2 regions of the Blautia sp. AF17-9LB genome follow, and region 1 is predicted to be linked to the other one. Evidence: predicted binding sites of a transcription regulator. Region 1 holds the regulator's gene; the other holds the start of a gene.

Region 1 (8,714 bases):
ATATTGCCTGTTTTTCCGGAGGTATTCACAAATTTCATCCGGCGCTTCAAAAAAGTCCGCCCGGAGTCCTTTTGGGAACCCGTGATTCTGATCTGCTTTGCTCAGATTGACTGCAATCCTCTGATAATCTCGGATGCTGTTACATAGGAAGCACTGCTTTTTTCTTCCGCAGCCTCTCCCGCCTTTCCATGCGCATATGCCGCCAGTGCCGCTGTTTTGGCAAGGCTGATTTTTTTCTCGTTTTTTTCACACTGACGTTTTGCTGCAAAGGCGCCTGTGATTCCCGCGAGCACATCGCCGCTTCCCGCCGTCGCAAGCGCACTGCTTCCGCTTGTGTTTATGTAATACTGCTCACGCCCTTCCTCTGCTGTCACGGTTACGGAATCCTTTCGTACACAGCAGGCCTGGTATTTTTCGGCTGCCCTTCCGGCGCTTCCTGCCGGGTCACGCTGGCATTCTGCAATGGTCATGTGCAGCAGCCGTGCAAGCTCTCCTACATGAGGCGTTAAAATTTTTTCTGCCCGGCAGCCCGAAAGAATCTCTGCATCTTCTGCAATCAGGTTCAGCGCATCTGCATCCAGAACAAGAGGAACTTCTGTGTGCTGCACCGTAAAAACGAGCAGTTCTTTTGCCGTCCGGCTTTTGGAAAGTCCCGGTCCCGCAACAACAGCGTCCGCCCAGGCGAGATCCTGCAGCAGGGCTTCTTCCGGAAGCGGCTCATCCTCCTTCCAGAAATCCGCCATTGCTTCCGGCAGGGCACAGAAAAGCGGCGTACGGTTTCTTTCCTCTGTCACAACCTTTACCATGCCGGCACCGGATGCAAGGACTGCCCTGGCACACAAAACAGCGGCTCCGCACATGGCACCGGAACCGGCAAGTACCAGCACCTTTCCGAAGGTTCCCTTATTTCCCATCGGCGTGCGGGTAAGAAACCGGTCCAGATCTTCTTTTTCCACTGAACCGTACCAGGGCGTCTCCTCTTCTCCTGCATCAAAGCCGATTCCGATATCACGGACCAGGACCTCTCCGGCATATCGTTTTCCGGGATCAAAGAGAAGCCCTGGCTTTGCACAGGCAAATGTCACCGTGGCTCTGGCTTTCACCGCCGCATCAAGGACCTCTCCGGTATCCGTGTGGATCCCCGAAGGGATGTCCACGGCAAGAACAGGAACACCGCTTGCGCAGATTGCTTCCACTGCCCTCCGGTACTCCCCTGCCAGCGGACGGGATACGCCAATTCCAAAGATGGCATCTATGATAACAGTATATTCCCGGAAATCCGGATTCTTAACCTCACGGACCCCATAATTTTCCGCAATTTTCTTCTGTGCTCTCATGCCTTCACTGTATTTTTCCGGATTTCCAAGACAGAACAGTTCCGCATCCACCCCTTTCGTCTTTAAAATCCGTGCAATTGCCGCACCGTCCCCTCCATTATTTCCGGGACCGCACACAGCAAGGACTTTTCCTGTATCCCATGTTCCATTTTGAAGCTCCTCCACGCAGGACAGCGCTGCGCGCTCCATCAGTACCAGGGACGGTACCCCCATGGTTTCGATCGTATTGCGGTCTGCCTGCTTCATCTGTGCTGCTGTAAGAATCCGTTTCATCGCTTTTCCTCCTTTTCCTGCCTTATCCGGAAAGTGAACAGAAAAAGTCTCCGGTTTCCCGAAGACTCTCCTGCTTTTGTTTTGGTTTCTTAATTGTTCTTTGGATGCTCCGCCTCATATCTGGTCAGATTGTAGGAGAGACGCATCAGACTTTCGGAAAGATGGACGTTCTCGACGATCACATCTTTCGGAAGTTTTAAGTTTAGATCGGTATGTGCAAAATTCCAGATTGCTTTTACACCGTTGTCCACGAGAATCTCTGCCATCTCTACCGCTTTTGCTTTTGGCAGTGTCAAAGCCGCAATCTCTACATGGTGTTCCTTGATAAATTCCGGAAGCTCGTCCGCCATGCGGATTTCAATTCCGCGCACGGAGATTCCTTTTAATACCGGGTTGACGTCAAAAATACCGACCGTTTTGAATCCGCTTCTTTCAAAGGCCGCATAATTAGCAAGCGCCTGTCCCAGATTTCCGGCTCCGACAAAAATCATATTGTGGACTCTGTCCAGACCTAAAATTTTTCCAATCTCGCTGTACAGATACCGCACGTTATAACCATACCCCTGCTGGCCGAAGCCGCCGAAATTATTTAAATCCTGGCGAATCTGGGAAGCTGTCACTTTCATCCGCTCGCTCAGCTCACCGGAAGAGATCCGTTCTACTCCGTCCTCCAGCAATTCGCCCAGGTAACGATAATATCTAGGAAGTCTTTTGATAACTGCCCGCGAAATTCCTTTTTCTTCCAAGATAAATTCCTCCTTATTTACACCTGCATATATTCATATTATATATGGTTGATAGAAAATTGTCAAAGATTTCTTGAAATTTTGTGTATTACTCTCTATAATAAGGATGGTGTATTATGTCAAAATACAGAAATATGTTATCTGGAGGAACCACATGATTCTTGCATGTCAGAATATCTCGAAAGCATTCGGGACAACGGAAATTATCAAAAATGCATCTTTTCATATAGAAGAACGCGAAAAAACCGCACTGGTCGGCATCAACGGTGCCGGAAAATCGACGCTGTTAAAAATCATCATCGGCGAAATGAGGGCCGATGAGGGAGAGGTCATCCTCTCCAAAGGAAAGACGATGGGCTATCTCGCCCAGCATCAGGATCTGACCGGACACCTTTCCATTTACCAGGAAGTGCTGACCGCGAAACAGAATCTGATCGATATGGAGGAACGCCTCCGTCAGATGGAAAGTGATATGAATACAAAATCCGGTGCAGAGCTGGATGAACTTCTTTCCACCTACACCCGCCTCTCCCATACCTTTGAACTGGAAAACGGATACGCGTACCGCAGTGAAGTCGTCGGTGTTTTAAAAGGTCTTGGCTTTTCCGAGAGCGATTTTGAAAAACAGGTGGACTCCCTCTCCGGCGGTCAGAAGACCCGCGTGGCACTTGGTAAACTGCTGCTCACCAAACCGGACATCATTCTGCTCGACGAGCCGACCAACCACCTCGATATGGACTCGATCTCCTGGCTCGAAACGTATCTTTTAAATTACAGCGGAGCCGTCCTGATCGTCTCCCATGACCGTTACTTTCTCGACCGCGTTGTCACAAAAGTCGTTGAAGTGGACAATAAAAAAGTAACAACTTTTGAGGGAAACTATACCGCCTACAGTCAAAAAAAAGCAATGCTCCGTGAAGCCGCTTACCATGCCTGGGTCAACCAGCAGCAGGAAATCCACCATCAGGAAGAAGTCATTGCAAAGCTGAAATCTTTCAACCGCGAGAAATCCATCAAACGCGCCGAGAGCCGTGAAAAAATGCTGGACAAAATGGATGTGCTGGAAAAGCCGACCGAAGTACGCTCCGATATGCGGATCCGTCTGGAACCGCGCATCACAAGCGGAAACGATGTGCTGACCGTCGAGCACCTCTCCAAAGCCTTCCCGGGACAGACGCTTTTCCAGGATCTGAATTTCGAAATCAAGCGCGGGGAGCGCGTCGCAATCATCGGAAACAACGGAACGGGAAAAACGACGATCTTAAAGATCTTAAACGAAGTCATCCGCCCGGATGCCGGCTCTTTTACACTTGGAAGCCGTGTACAGATCGGTTACTACGATCAGGAGCATCAGGTGCTCCACATGGAAAAGACCATTTTCCAGGAGATTTCCGACGCGTATCCGTATCTGACAAACACCGAAATCCGAAATGTGCTGGCCGCCTTCCTGTTTACAAACGACGATGTCTTCCAACCGATTCATACCTTGAGCGGCGGTGAGCGCGGACGAATTTCTCTTGCCAAGCTGATGCTCTCGAACGCCAACTTCCTGATCCTCGACGAGCCGACCAACCACCTCGATATCGTATCAAAGGAGATTCTGGAAAACGCGCTGAAGGATTACACTGGAACGGTACTGTACGTTTCCCACGACCGTTACTTTATCAATCAGACTGCAACCCGGATTCTGGAGCTGACGGGACAAACACTCGTCAACTATATCGGAAATTACGATTACTATCTGGAGAAAAAAGAAGAGCTGACCCGCATCTATGCTCCTGCTGCCGATGCCGCCGCTCCGGAAGAAACAGCGGCTCCTTCCGAAGCCTCCTCCACAAAGCTGGACTGGAAAGCGCAGAAAGAAGAACAGGCACGTCTCCGCAAGAAAGAAAACGAGCTGAAAAAGACGGAGAAACGAATTGAAGAGCTTGAGACACGCGATTCGGAAATTGATGAGGAAATGTCGAAACCGGAAGTCGCAACGAATGTGGCAGAGTGTGTGAAATTAAGCAAAGAGAAAGCAGAGATTGCCGCGGAACTCGAAGAGCTGTATGAAAAATGGGAAGAGCTTGCCGAATAGGCCTGGTTTTCCCCGGAAAATTCAAAACAGAAAAAGCCGGTCCGGCGCATCCCTTTTTGCGGGAATGCCGGATCGGCTTTCTTTTTTGCTTCGTTTAATTATTTCTCCAGCTCCTCGCGGATGGCCAGGATGAAATCACGGCTGTTTAATACGGTCGGATTTTCCATGGTGGTGATCAGCGCAAGGTCTTTTGTCATTTTTCCGCTCTCGATCGTTGCGATCGTTGCTTTTTCCAGACGGTCTGCAAATGCGGAAAGTTCTGCGTTTCCATCCATTTCCCCGCGTTTTCTGAGTGCGCCGGTCCATGCAAAAATGGTGGCCACGGAGTTGGTGGATGTCTCCTCACCTTTTAAGTGACGGTAATAGTGGCGCTGTACGGTTCCGTGCGCAGCCTCGTACTCGTAATATCCGTGCGGGGATACGAGAACAGAAGTCATCATCGCAAGGGAACCGAAGGCGGAGGATACCATGTCGCTCATGACATCGCCGTCGTAGTTCTTGCAGGCCCAGATAAAGCCGCCCTCTGCTTTCATGATGCGGGCAACGGCGTCGTCGATCAGAGTGTAGAAGTAGGTAATGCCTGCTTCTGCAAATTTCTCTTTGTACTCTGCATCGAAGATCTCCTGGAAGATATCCTTGAAGCGGTGATCATACTTCTTGGAAATCGTATCCTTGCTTGCAAACCACAGATCCTGTTTCGTGGACAGTGCGTACTCGAAACAGCTTCTCGCAAAGCTTTCTATGGAGTTATCCAGATTGTGCATGCCCTGAATGACACCGGCGCCGGTGAAGTTGTGGATCAGCTCTCTTGTCTCGGTGCCGTCCTCAGCCGTATAAACCAGCTCTGCTTTTCCCGGTCCCGGAATGCGCATTTCTGCATTTTTATAGACATCTCCGTATGCATGACGGGCAATCGTGATCGGTTTTTTCCAGTTGCGCACGCACGGCTCGATGCCTTTTACGACAATCGGGGTACGGAAAACGGTTCCGTCGAGCATGGCACGGATCGTTCCGTTCGGGCTCTTCCACATTTCTTTCAGATTGTACTCGGTCATACGCGCTGCATTCGGCGTAATGGTGGCACATTTGACTGCTACACCGTATTTCTTGGTAGCGTTTGCGGAATCTACGGTTACCTGATCGTTCGTCTCGTTTCTGTGTTCCAGTCCCAGATCGTAATATTCCGTTTTCAGGTCAATAAACGGGAGAAGCAGCTCATCTTTGATCATTTTCCAGAGAATTCTGGTCATCTCATCTCCATCCATCTCTACCAGAGGAGTGGTCATCTGAATTTTTTCCATAGTAGGCCTCCTTTTTCTATTCCCGTTTATTGTATAAAGTATCCTATAGCTTGTCAAGTCAAAATTCGCCTGATTTTTTGGCATTTTCCCATAAATTCACACAATTTTTGCAGGATGAGAGGTGTTTTCCTTCATTTTTCTTTTTTTATGCTGCCGCACAGTGTCTCACAGAAGAGACAGAAAACGGTCTGTTTGAAGCATCCCATGCCCCTGACGGTTGCGCGGAAGGCCAAGGTCTCTCGCCGATTCGCAAAGCAGCATTTTCGCCTGGACATTTGTAAGATCCGGAACCCGTTCAAGTGCCAAAGCCACGGCTCCGGACACCCGCGGTGCCGCCATCGAGGTGCCGCTCTTCACCACATATTCCTTCCTGCTTCTTCCAGGCGCGCAGGAAATGAGACGTTTTCCAGGCGCGACAAGATCCGGTTTGCAGACGCAGTCCCGTGTCGGGCCGCATCCGGAGATTCCTCTTCTTGGCTCCAGCAGATCGCCCGCTCCCACGGTGATCACTTTTCTGCTGCTCCCCGGCGCCGTAATACTGCCCGGAGCGGGCCCCAGATTTCCGGCCGCTGTCACAACAGTGATCCCGTCATCCCAGGCGCGCTCCACCGCCTGTACTAGCAGATCATCCACCGTTTTTTCCTGCTCTGTTGTTCCCACTGAAATATTTAAAATGCGGATATTAAGTCTTATTCGCTCTTTGCACACCCAGTCAATCGCCGCGAGGATATCCTGCTTTCTTCCATTTCCCCTTCGGTCCAGAATCTTCACTACGACAAACCGGCATCCCGGTGCCGCACCCTGGTATTTTCCGCCGGACGCTCTTCCACTTCCGCCAAGGATACCACAGACATGCGTTCCGTGTCCATTGTCATCGTAAGGCGTCTCCCGCCCGTACACAAGATCCCGGAAGGCTACAATCCGGCCGTCAAAATCCATATGGGGAAAAATCCCTGTATCCAGCACGGCGGCTGTAATTCCTTTTCCTGTCAGATTTTCCTGCTCTTTCATCCATAAGTCCCTGTGTATTCTTATCTTATGGTATGCAAAAAAGGCTGCCTTTCGCAAAGAACAGCCTTTTTGTTTTTCTTTTCTATACTTAAAACTGAATCTGCTTTTCCCCTTTCCGTTTCCAGAGAGCTGCTGCAAGCGGGATGCCGCAGAGCTCAGCCAGGACAAAGGCGCCCCATATCAGATTCAGGTTTCCAAATCCTTTGAGAAGAAATGCAAACACCAGCGGCAGAATCGCCTGGCGTGTCATGGATATGTACATACTTTCTTTTCCAAGGGAAAGTCCCTGCAGCGCCGCCTGATAGATCAGACCTGGAATCGAAAGCAGATAGGCACCGACAGAATGCGGAGCGCCGGGACTCCAATGCGCATCAGATTGTCCGAGGCATCATATTGTATGTATGGCAATAAAAAACAGGAAGATATCTGCCAAAACCGTTTCGGTAAAGATCTTCCTGTCCTTTTTTCAGAAACTTTTCAAAAACATTACTTCTGCTGCTCCATTCGCTTCAGTTCCGGCAGAACCAGAATCAGCATGGTGATAAAGCAGAGACTTCCGCCGATTACGTTTGATACCGGTTCGGCAAGGAATACACCGTCCGTTCCCATGTGGAGTACGTACGGCATCAGATAGGTGAGCGGTACAACAATGAAGACTTTTCGGAGCAGGGAGAAAAAGATCGCCTGCTTCTTTTTATTCAGAGATTTGAATACGGTCTGTCCAATGTACTGCAGATCCATGAAAATGAATGCTGCAAAGTACTGCTTCAGAGCCGGAACCGCATCTGCGGTCAGTACCGCATCCGAACTGAAAATACCGATCAGCGCATGCGGCGCCAGAACAATCACGCTCCACATCACTGCGGTATAGCCGAGGATCATCGCACTCATGACACACATCGCCTTGCGCACGCGGGCCGGACGGCGTGCACCGTAATTATAGCTCAAAATCGGAGAAGTTCCCTCATTCATTGCATAGATCGGTGTCTCGACGAGCTGACGCACGCTCGATACGATCGTCATAACAGAGATGTAAATATCACCGCCGGTCACAGAGAGTACGTTGTTGCAGCAGATCGTGACAAGGCTGTTGGTCAGCTGCATGATAAATCCCGCGGTACCGAGGCTGACAATATTTTTCGCATAGCCTGCACACTCAGAAATTTCATTTTTCCGCACAAAGCGCACTTTCAGTTCCGATTTCCGGGTCAGGAAATACAGAACGAACACTGCGGAAAGTGTCTGGGAAATCACAGTTGCAATCGCAGCCCCCTGCACACCAAAGCCAAACACAAAGATAAACAGCGGGTCAAGCAGCAGGTTTGCGACCGCTCCGATCGTGACGGAAAGCATACCAACGGTCGAGTAGCCCTGCGCGTTGATGAACGGGTTCATGCCGGTTGCCACCATCGACGGCAAAGTTCCGATCAGATAAATCATCATATAAGGATACGCGTAGACCATCGCATCTGCCGATGCGCCGAACAGTGATAGCAGTGGACGGGCAAACAAAAAGCCGATCACCATCAGTATGACAGCACAGACACATACCATGGAATACGACGTATTCATAATACGTTCCGCCTTTTTTTGATCATTCTTTCCACGCTCAATCGAAAACAGCGGAGCGCCGCCGCTTCCAAACAAGTTGCTGAATGCTGTGATGATAACGATCAGCGGAAAGCACAGACCGACTGCACCGAGTGCCGCCGTTCCTACCTCCGGGATCCGCGCGATGTAGACGCGGTCTACAATATTGTACAGCAGACTCAAAATCTGAGCAACCAGCATCGGGAGCGCTGCCCCGAAGATGTTTCCGGTTACGGTTCCATGTTCGAAATCAATTCGTTTCATTTGTTCCCTCATTCCCTTCTTTTTCACTTGCTTTTCAGTATAGCATGGCGTATTCTATATGTAAATTATTGTTTTTATATTGAAATTGAATAATTTTTATATAGTTTTTTCA
Region 2 (8,714 bases), on a different contig from region 1:
GCATTTCGTCTGCAGAAGTCAGATCAGTCTCTTCTACTACACGCATATGCATTTTACGCATGGCGATCAGGCCGTGCAGCAGGTCCGGCTTTCCTTCCGGGTCCGGCTGATGAACGATACCTTTGTAGCCTTCACCTGTGGTACGCGGTTTGTTGGTATAGACACGCGGGATGATGATCAGTTTGTCGGATACTTTGTCGGCAACCTTTGCCAGACGGTGATTGTACTCCAGAACAGCGTCTTCGTTGTCTGCGGAGCAAGGTCCTACGATAACAAGAAATTTATCGGAATCCCCGGTAAAGACTTTTGCGATTTCAGCGTCACGCTGTTTTTTGATTTCGGTTGCGCGGGCGCTTAAGGGATATTGTTCCCGGATCTCTGTTGGGGTGGGAAGTTTTCTTACAAATTCAAGGCTCATTTTCGTTCTCCTTTATCTTAGATGCACTTCTTTTCTAGCTGCGGACAGAGGAGCGTTCTTGTGTGCCCCGTCGCAAACTATCTATAAATTATAATACATAACGCGAAGATTGTCGATATTTTTTCGGCGAAAATTCTGTTTCTCTTAAAAAAGATAGAAAAAAGGTATCAATGAACAGCAAATCCGTTTGCAGATTCCCGATGCAGGAACAAAAGTGCCATTGTCATAATGGTAAGTTCACTTGCAAGAATACCATAGAGATAGCCACGGATGCCGAAAACCGGGACGAGAAAAAGAATTGCAAGAATACGAATTACATCTCCGGCAAGGTTCTGGAAAAAAACGAGAGAAGTTTTTCCAAGGCCGTTTAAAATGCTTCCAAGTGTCGTTTCCAGATAGAGAAAAGGACTTAAAAATGAAAGGATACGCAGAAAAACGCCGACTTCTTCGTTTTGAAAAAGGAAACGTCCAAGCCACGGACCGAAAAAGAAAAAGGCAAAAACAGCGGAAGTGCCAAGCAGCACACAGAAAGAAATTGTATAACGGATCGTGTCTGATATTTGCTCCGGCGTACCGTCGGCCTGCTGTTTTGCTACGCCGGGCAGAAGCATGACGGACACCGCGTGGGTGATGGCAGATGGAAAAAAGATCATCGGAAGTGCCATACCGGTGAGAATGCCATACTGCGAGAGCGCTGCTTTCCGGGAAAGACCGAAGGTGACCAGACAGCCGGGGAGCAGAGCACTTTCAATGCTGTGGAGGACATTCAGAAGAATACGGTTCAGCGTAAGCGGAAGATTCAAAACGGCAAGCTCTCGGAAGGTATCGTACCAGAGGGTCTTTTCTTTGAAAAAAACAGAAATCGGGCGGTGTTTCTGAGGGGACCTGCTGTGCGAGACGGACAGGCAGGCCATCAGAAAGAGACACGAAAAGAGTTCGCCGGCGGCAGTACCGAATGCAGCGACAGCGGCAGAGGGGAGGCTTGTGGAAAGACAGAAAAGCCAGGCAAGGTAGGAAGCGCCCATGCGCACGAACTGTTCCAAAAGCTGGCAAAAAGAAGGCAGTGCCGTCTGATTCTGGCCAAGATACCATGCCGAGAGACAGTTGTGGATCCCGGAGGGGAGAATGCCGAGTGATAAAATCCGGAGGAGCAGAATCGTCCGCGGCTCAAAAAGAAGCCGTGTTCCTATAAAATCCGCGCTGAAAAAGAGAAAGATGGAGGCGGAGAAGGAAAGTATCACTACAATGCCGCATCCGGCCGCCAGACAGATCTTTGCCCGTCTGGAATCCTTTTTGGCAAGGTACGATGCGACAAAGCGCGAGAGCACCGTCTGCATGCCGCCTGCGCCAAGGGAGAGCATCAGTGCGTAGAGTGGTGTGGCGAGCTGGTAGATACCAAAGGCTTCCGCACCGATCCGGCGCGACAGGAATATTCTATAGAGAAATCCAAGAATTCTGCAGATGATCCCGGACGCGGTCAGGATCAGTGTGCCAAGAAGAAGCGTGTTCTTTCTTGTGATTTTCAGCATGGGATAGACTCCTTTCACGGCATTGCGCAGATAGTCTAAAATATGCGAAAAAACTCCTTGACAGAACCCCGTGATAGGTGCTATTCTGAGTGAGAAATAAATCCGATTAAAACTGTCGGAATTGGAAAACGACAGCACAGGAAAAAGGAGAACCAGGAATGAAATTATCGACCAAGGGAAGATATGGCCTGCGTGCCATGATCGATCTGGCGAGTCACGAAGAAGAGGGTGCAGTGTCCATTGCCAGCATTTCAGAACGCCAGAATATCTCAGAGAGCTATCTGGAGCAGCTGGTGCGTCCGCTTCGAAAAGCCGGATTCATTGAGAGTGTGCGGGGAGCAGGCGGTGGATATGTACTTGCAAAACCGGCAGATTCCATTTCGGTAGGAGATGTTCTCCGTGTGCTGGAGGGCGGACTCGAGGCAGTCACGTGCTCGGTCAATGAAGGCCTGGGCGGCTGCGATGCGGCCGATTTCTGCGTCACGCGTTTTGTGTGGCAGAGGATCAATGAGGGAATTACGAACGCTGTGGATTCCATCAGCCTCGGAGAGCTGGTTCAGCAGAGCCGGCAATTAGAGAAAAACAGAAACAGCGATAGAAATGACAAGGAGTGAACAACAATGATTTATCTGGACAATGCGGCAACAACAAAAACAGCCCCGGAAGTTGTCGAGGCTATGCTTCCTTATTTCAGCGAATACTACGGAAATCCATCCAGTATTTATGCAATTGCAGGAAAAAGCAAAGAAGCCATCACCAAAGGAAGAGAGCAGATCGCAAACGTGCTCGGCGCAAAACCGGAGGAAATTTATTTCACAGCCGGCGGCAGCGAGTCCGATAACTGGGCGTTAAAAGCTACCTTTGAAGCATATAAAAATAAAGGAAACCACATCATCACCACAAAAATCGAGCATCATGCGATTCTTCATACCTGTGAGTATCTGGAAAAAGAGCGCGGTGCGAAAATCACCTATATCGGCGTCGATGAGAACGGCGTTGTCAATCTGGATGAACTCGAAGCAGCCATCACACCTGAGACCATTCTGATTTCCGTTATGGCGGCAAACAACGAAATCGGAACGATTCAGCCGATCAAGGAAATCGGAAGAATTGCAAAAGAACACAATATTTTATTCCACACAGATGCCGTACAGGCATTTGGCCAGATCCCGATCAATGTGGATGAGTGCAATATTGATATGCTCAGTTCCAGCGGTCATAAGATTAACGGACCGAAAGGAATCGGCTTCCTTTACATCCGAAAGGGTGTGAAAATCCGCTCCTTCGTACACGGCGGTGCGCAGGAAAGAAAACGCCGTGCCGGAACAGAAAATGTACCGGGCATCGTAGGATATGGAGTTGCGGCAGAGCGTGCGGCAAGAACTATGGCGGAGCGTACCGCAAAAGAAATCGAAGTACGTGATTATCTGATCAACCGTATTTTAACCGAGATTCCGAACTGCCGTCTGAACGGCGATCCGGTAAAACGTCTGCCGAACAACTGCAACATCAGCTTTGAATTCATCGAGGGAGAGTCCCTTCTGATCATGCTGGATATGAAAGGTATCTGCGCATCCAGCGGTTCTGCATGTACTTCCGGATCCCTGGATCCGTCCCATGTACTGCTGGCCATCGGACTGCCGCACGAGAAAGCACACGGTTCCTTACGTCTGACTTTAAGTGAGGAGATCACAAAAGAGGACGTTGATTTTGTTGTAGAGCAGATTAAAGCGATCGTAGACCGTCTGCGCAGCATGTCCCCGCTGTATGAGGATTACATCAAAAAACAGCAGGGTAAATAAGTTTAAAAAAATAAGACAGTCCATCCAGAAAGCCGGTACAGAAAAATTCAGGTAAAAGCTGTGCCGGAGGAGGACTGCTTTGAAATAGTTCAGGAGGAAGAATAACAATGTACAGTGAAAAAGTAATGGATCATTTCCAGCATCCGAGAAATGTAGGAGAAATTGAGAACGCAAGCGGTGTAGGTACCGTTGGAAATGCAAAATGCGGCGATATCATGAGAATGTATCTTGACATCGACGATAACGGCATCATTCAGGACTGCAAATTCAAAACCTTCGGCTGCGGCGCCGCAGTTGCAACCAGCAGTATGGCAACCGAGCTGGTAAAAGGAAAAACCATCCAGGAAGCTCTGGAAGTAACCAACAAAGCTGTTATGGAAGCACTCGACGGACTTCCGCCGGTCAAAGTTCACTGTTCTCTGCTTGCAGAAGAAGCAATTCACGCTGCACTCTGGGATTACGCAGAGAAACACCACATCAAGATCGAAGGTCTTGCAAAACCGAAGTCTGATATCAGCGAGGGCGAGGAAGAGGAAGAATACTAAGTATGGGAAAAAAGAAGGTAGTCGTTGGAATGTCCGGCGGCGTAGATTCCTCGGTGGCAGCGTATCTCCTGAAAAAAGCAGGATACGATGTCATCGGGGTGACCATGCAGATCTGGCAGGATGAGGCCGAGACAGTCCAGGAGGAAAACGGGGGCTGTTGCGGCCTCTCTGCTGTTGATGATGCAAGGCGCGTGGCACAGGTGCTGGACATTCCGTATTATGTCATGAACTTCAAAAAAGAGTTCCGTGAGAACGTCATGGACTATTTCACGAACGAATATCTCTGCGGCAGAACACCGAACCCGTGTATCGCCTGCAACCGCTATGTGAAATGGGAAGCGTTGCTTCAGCGCAGTCTTTCCATTGGAGCGGACTACATTGCGACCGGACATTATGCAAGAATCGAACAGCTTGCCAATGGACGGTATGCGATTGCAAATTCGGTAACAGCGGCAAAAGACCAGACGTATGCACTGTATAATCTGACCCAGGAGCAGCTTTCGCATACGCTGATGCCGGTCGGAGACTACACAAAAGATCAGATTCGTGAGATTGCAGCAAAAATCGGTCTTCCGGTAGCAAAAAAGAAGGATTCCCAGGAAATCTGCTTCGTGCCGGATCAGGATTACGCTTCCTTTATCCAGAACGAGACAGGAATCGTGGCACCGAAAGGCAATTTCGTGAATACAAAGGGTGAAATCCTCGGTACCCATGAGGGGATTACCCATTACACCGTAGGACAGCGCCGCGGACTCGGCCTTCCGATGGGACACCGCGTGTTCGTACTGGAAATCCGTCCGGAGACGAACGAGGTTGTGGTCGGCGAAAATGAAGAGGTTTTCGCAAAAGTAGTAAAAGCAAACAAAGTAAACTATATGGCAATTCCGCCGCTGGAACTTGGAGAAGAGCTCTCCTGCACCGCAAAAATCCGGTACGGGCACAAAGGCTCCCCGTGCGTGATCAAACGGACCGGGGAAGATGAGATTACCTGTACCTTCCCGGACGGCGTGCGTGCTCCGACACCGGGACAGGCTGTTGTCTTCTACGTGGACGGCTGTGTCGGCGGAGGCGGAACGATTACGGAGGCCGAAAGATGAAAATAGCGGACTGTCATATGCACAGTTTCTTTTCAAGTGACAGCGAAGCACCAACAGAAGAGATGGTAAAACGGGCAGTCGAGCTGGGACTTCCGGCAATCTGCCTGACAGATCACTACGATATGGATTACAGTACCGGCGAGTTCCAGCTCGATACACCGGCATATGCGGCAAAAATCCGGGAACTGCAGGAAAAATACCACGACAGAATCGATATCCGATTCGGCGTGGAACTGGGACTGCAGCTCCACTTAAAAGAACGGATGGAAGAGTATGTAAATGCGTGGCCGTTCGACTATGTGATCGGATCCATGCATGTCATTGACGGAAAAGACCCCTATTATGAGGATGCTTTCCCGGACTGGACGGCAGAAGAGCTGTACCGGGCGTATTTTCGGGCTACAGCAGAAAATATCCGGTTCTTCCACAATTTCCAGACGCTTGGTCATCTGGATTATGTGGTACGCTACTGCAGAGAAAAGGGAAAAGATTACAGCTACCGCGCATTTGCGGACGAGATCGATACCATTTTAAAAGAGCTGATTCAGTACGATATCGCGCTGGAAATCAACACCGGCGGCTACAAGGCAGGCCTTGGCGTGCCGAATCCGACGCCGGATGTCATCAGAAGATACCGGGAACTGGGCGGCGAAAAGATCACCTTCGGTGCCGATGCCCACAAACCGGAACATATAGCGTTTCATTTCGCGGACGCGGCAGCTATCGCGCAGGAAGCCGGATTCCGGTACTACGTGCGGTTTAAAGAGAAAAAGCCGGAATATCTGCCGATCCAATAGAAAACACGCAGGAAAAGCCGGAAAAAGCCCCAGAAAGGCTGGATTCCGGCTCTTTCTGCAATAGACGGATCTTTCGAAATTTTGCAGAAATACGGATTGGCATCCGGCTTCTTCACAAATTTTAGAAATAATTTCGTATTTTCTTGAAAATAGAACTTGAATTTTCCGACGAAATTAGGTATTATACAGATAAGGTTGATGTTTCTTTAACAAAGTACAGAGACTCAAAATTAAAATTCACTTTTTAGGAGGAATTGAAAATCATGGCAGTAAAAGTAGCAATCAATGGTTTTGGCCGTATCGGACGTCTTGCATTCAGACAGATGTTTGGAGCAGAAGGTTATGAAGTAGTAGCAATCAACGATTTAACATCCCCGAAGATGTTAGCTCATCTGTTAAAATATGACTCTTCTCAGGGAAAATATGCTCTGGCTGATACCGTAACATCCGATGAAGATTCCATCACAGTAGATGGCAAAAACATCAAAATCTATGCTTTCCCGGATGCTAACAACTGCCCATGGGGAGAGCTTGGCGTAGACGTAGTTCTGGAGTGCTCCGGATTCTACACCTCCAAAGCAAAAGCTCAGGCACACATCAATGCAGGTGCTCGTAAAGTAGTTATCTCCGCTCCGGCTGGTAACGACCTTCCGACCATCGTTTACAATGTAAACCATGAGACACTGACAGCAGACGATAACATCATCTCCGCTGCATCCTGCACCACAAACTGCCTTGCACCTATGGCAAAAGCTCTGAACGAACTGGCTCCGATTAAATCCGGTATCATGGTTACTATCCATGCTTACACTGGAGATCAGATGACTCTGGACGGACCGCAGAGAAAAGGCGATCTGAGAAGATCCCGTGCAGCTGCAGTTAACATCGTTCCAAACAGCACCGGTGCTGCAAAAGCAATCGGCCTTGTTATTCCGGAACTGAACGGCAAACTGATCGGTTCTGCACAGCGTGTTCCAACCCCAACCGGTTCTACCACAATCCTTACAGCAGTTGTAGAAGGAACTGTAACTGTTGACGAGATCAACGCAAAAATGAAAGCTTCTGCAACCGAGTCCTTCGGATACAACACAGATGAAATCGTATCCAGCGACATCGTTGGTATGAGATATGGTTCTCTGTTCGATGCAACTCAGACCATGGTTCTTCCGCTGGACAACGGAACAACAGAGGTACAGGTTGTTTCTTGGTATGATAACGAGAACTCCTACACAAGCCAGATGGTTCGTACCATCAAATACTTCAGCGAGTTAGCATAATTTAACAAACTGAACGGCAAAATTTCAGAGCCCAAAGGGTCCGGTCTGTTAAGGACCGGGCCCTTTTTGCGAATGCGGCGGAAAAATACGGCACAAAAACAGCCCTTTTCCGTGTGCAAAAATTATAAACTGCATTTTTAAATAAGGACCGCGATGCCGCAAAAACAAAGAAACGGCGCGGCAGATGCAGTTGGATATATGGAGGGAAACGCCCATGTTAAACAAAAAAACCGTAGATGATATCAACGTAAAAGGAAAAAGAGTCCTTGTAAGATGTGACTTCAACGTTCCGCTGATCGATGGAAAAATCACAGATGAGAACCGTCTGGTAGCAGCTCTTCCAACGATCAAAAAACTGATCGCTGACGGCGGAAAAGTAATTCTCTGCTCTCATCTTGGAAAACCGAAAGGAGAACCAAAACCAGAGCTTTCTCTTGCACCGGTTGCAGTTCGCCTTTCCGAGCTTCTCGGACAGGAAGTTAAATTTGCAGCAGATCCTGAGGTTGTAGGACCGAACGCAAAAGCAGCTGTTGAGGCTATGAAAGACGGAGATGTAATCCTTCTGGAGAACACCCGTTACCGTGCAGAAGAGACCAAAAACGGTGAGGAGTTCAGCAAAGAACTGGCTTCCCTGTGTGACGTATTCGTAAACGATGCATTCGGAACCGCACACCGTGCTCATTGCTCCAATGTTGGTGTTACCAAATATGTTGACACTGCTGTTGTTGGTTACCTGATGGAGAAAGAGATCGCATTCCTTGGAAATGCTGTCAACAATCCGGAGCGTCCGTTTGTTGCCATCCTTGGTGGATCCAAAGTATCCAGCAAGATTTCTGTTATCGACAACCTGATCGATAAAGTTGATGTCCTGATCATCGGCGGTGGTATGGCTTATACCTTCGCAAAAGCAGCAGGCGGCACCGTTGGTGATTCTCTGCTTGAGATGGATTATCTGGATTATGCAAACAAAATGAAAGAAAAAGCAGCAGCAAAAGGCGTGAAACTGCTTCTTCCGGTAGACAACGTTGTTGCAGATGCATTCTCAAACGACGCAAATACACAGGTTGTTCCGGCCGGACAGATTCCGGATGGCTGGGAAGGTCTGGATATCGGACCGGAAACTGCAAAACTGTTCGCTGATGCTGTTAAAACTGCTAAAACCGTTGTATGGAACGGACCGATGGGATGCTTCGAGATGCCGAATTTTGCAGCAGGAACCAAAGCAGTTGCAGCAGCACTGGCTGAAACA

What was found. The regulator Rex, encoded in region 1, represses fermentation and respiration genes when NADH is low (regulators of the CRP and FNR family bind a similar motif). The targets are predictions, from matches to a motif close to ATTGTTAANTANTTAACAAT.
Region 2: a site for Rex is predicted at 6,383-6,402, ahead of gap (type I glyceraldehyde-3-phosphate dehydrogenase). Genes of this name have one in related genera too.

The regions. Positions count from the first base shown of each region.
Region 1 is NZ_QUGU01000028.1:8,678-17,391, forward strand. It holds gene DWX00_RS20335 (hypothetical protein) at 1-38, opposite strand, end outside; gene DWX00_RS18900 (bifunctional ADP-dependent NAD(P)H-hydrate dehydratase/NAD(P)H-hydrate epimerase) at 102-1,610, opposite strand; gene DWX00_RS18905 (redox-sensing transcriptional repressor Rex) at 1,700-2,356, opposite strand; gene DWX00_RS18910 (ABC-F family ATP-binding cassette domain-containing protein) at 2,511-4,436, shown strand; gene DWX00_RS18915 (NADP-dependent isocitrate dehydrogenase) at 4,535-5,737, opposite strand; gene DWX00_RS18920 (S8 family peptidase) at 5,903-6,748, opposite strand; gene DWX00_RS19775 (hypothetical protein) at 6,837-7,010, opposite strand; gene DWX00_RS18925 (MATE family efflux transporter) at 7,235-8,602, opposite strand.
Region 2 is NZ_QUGU01000002.1:402,306-411,019, forward strand. It holds gene DWX00_RS04160 (3-deoxy-7-phosphoheptulonate synthase) at 1-418, opposite strand, end outside; gene DWX00_RS04165 (polysaccharide biosynthesis protein) at 586-1,947, opposite strand; gene DWX00_RS04170 (RrF2 family transcriptional regulator) at 2,106-2,561, shown strand; gene nifS (cysteine desulfurase NifS) at 2,568-3,749, shown strand; gene nifU (Fe-S cluster assembly scaffold protein NifU) at 3,857-4,294, shown strand; gene mnmA (tRNA 2-thiouridine(34) synthase MnmA) at 4,297-5,391, shown strand; gene DWX00_RS04190 (histidinol-phosphatase HisJ family protein) at 5,388-6,188, shown strand; gene gap (type I glyceraldehyde-3-phosphate dehydrogenase) at 6,452-7,465, shown strand; gene DWX00_RS04200 (phosphoglycerate kinase) at 7,680-8,714, shown strand, end outside.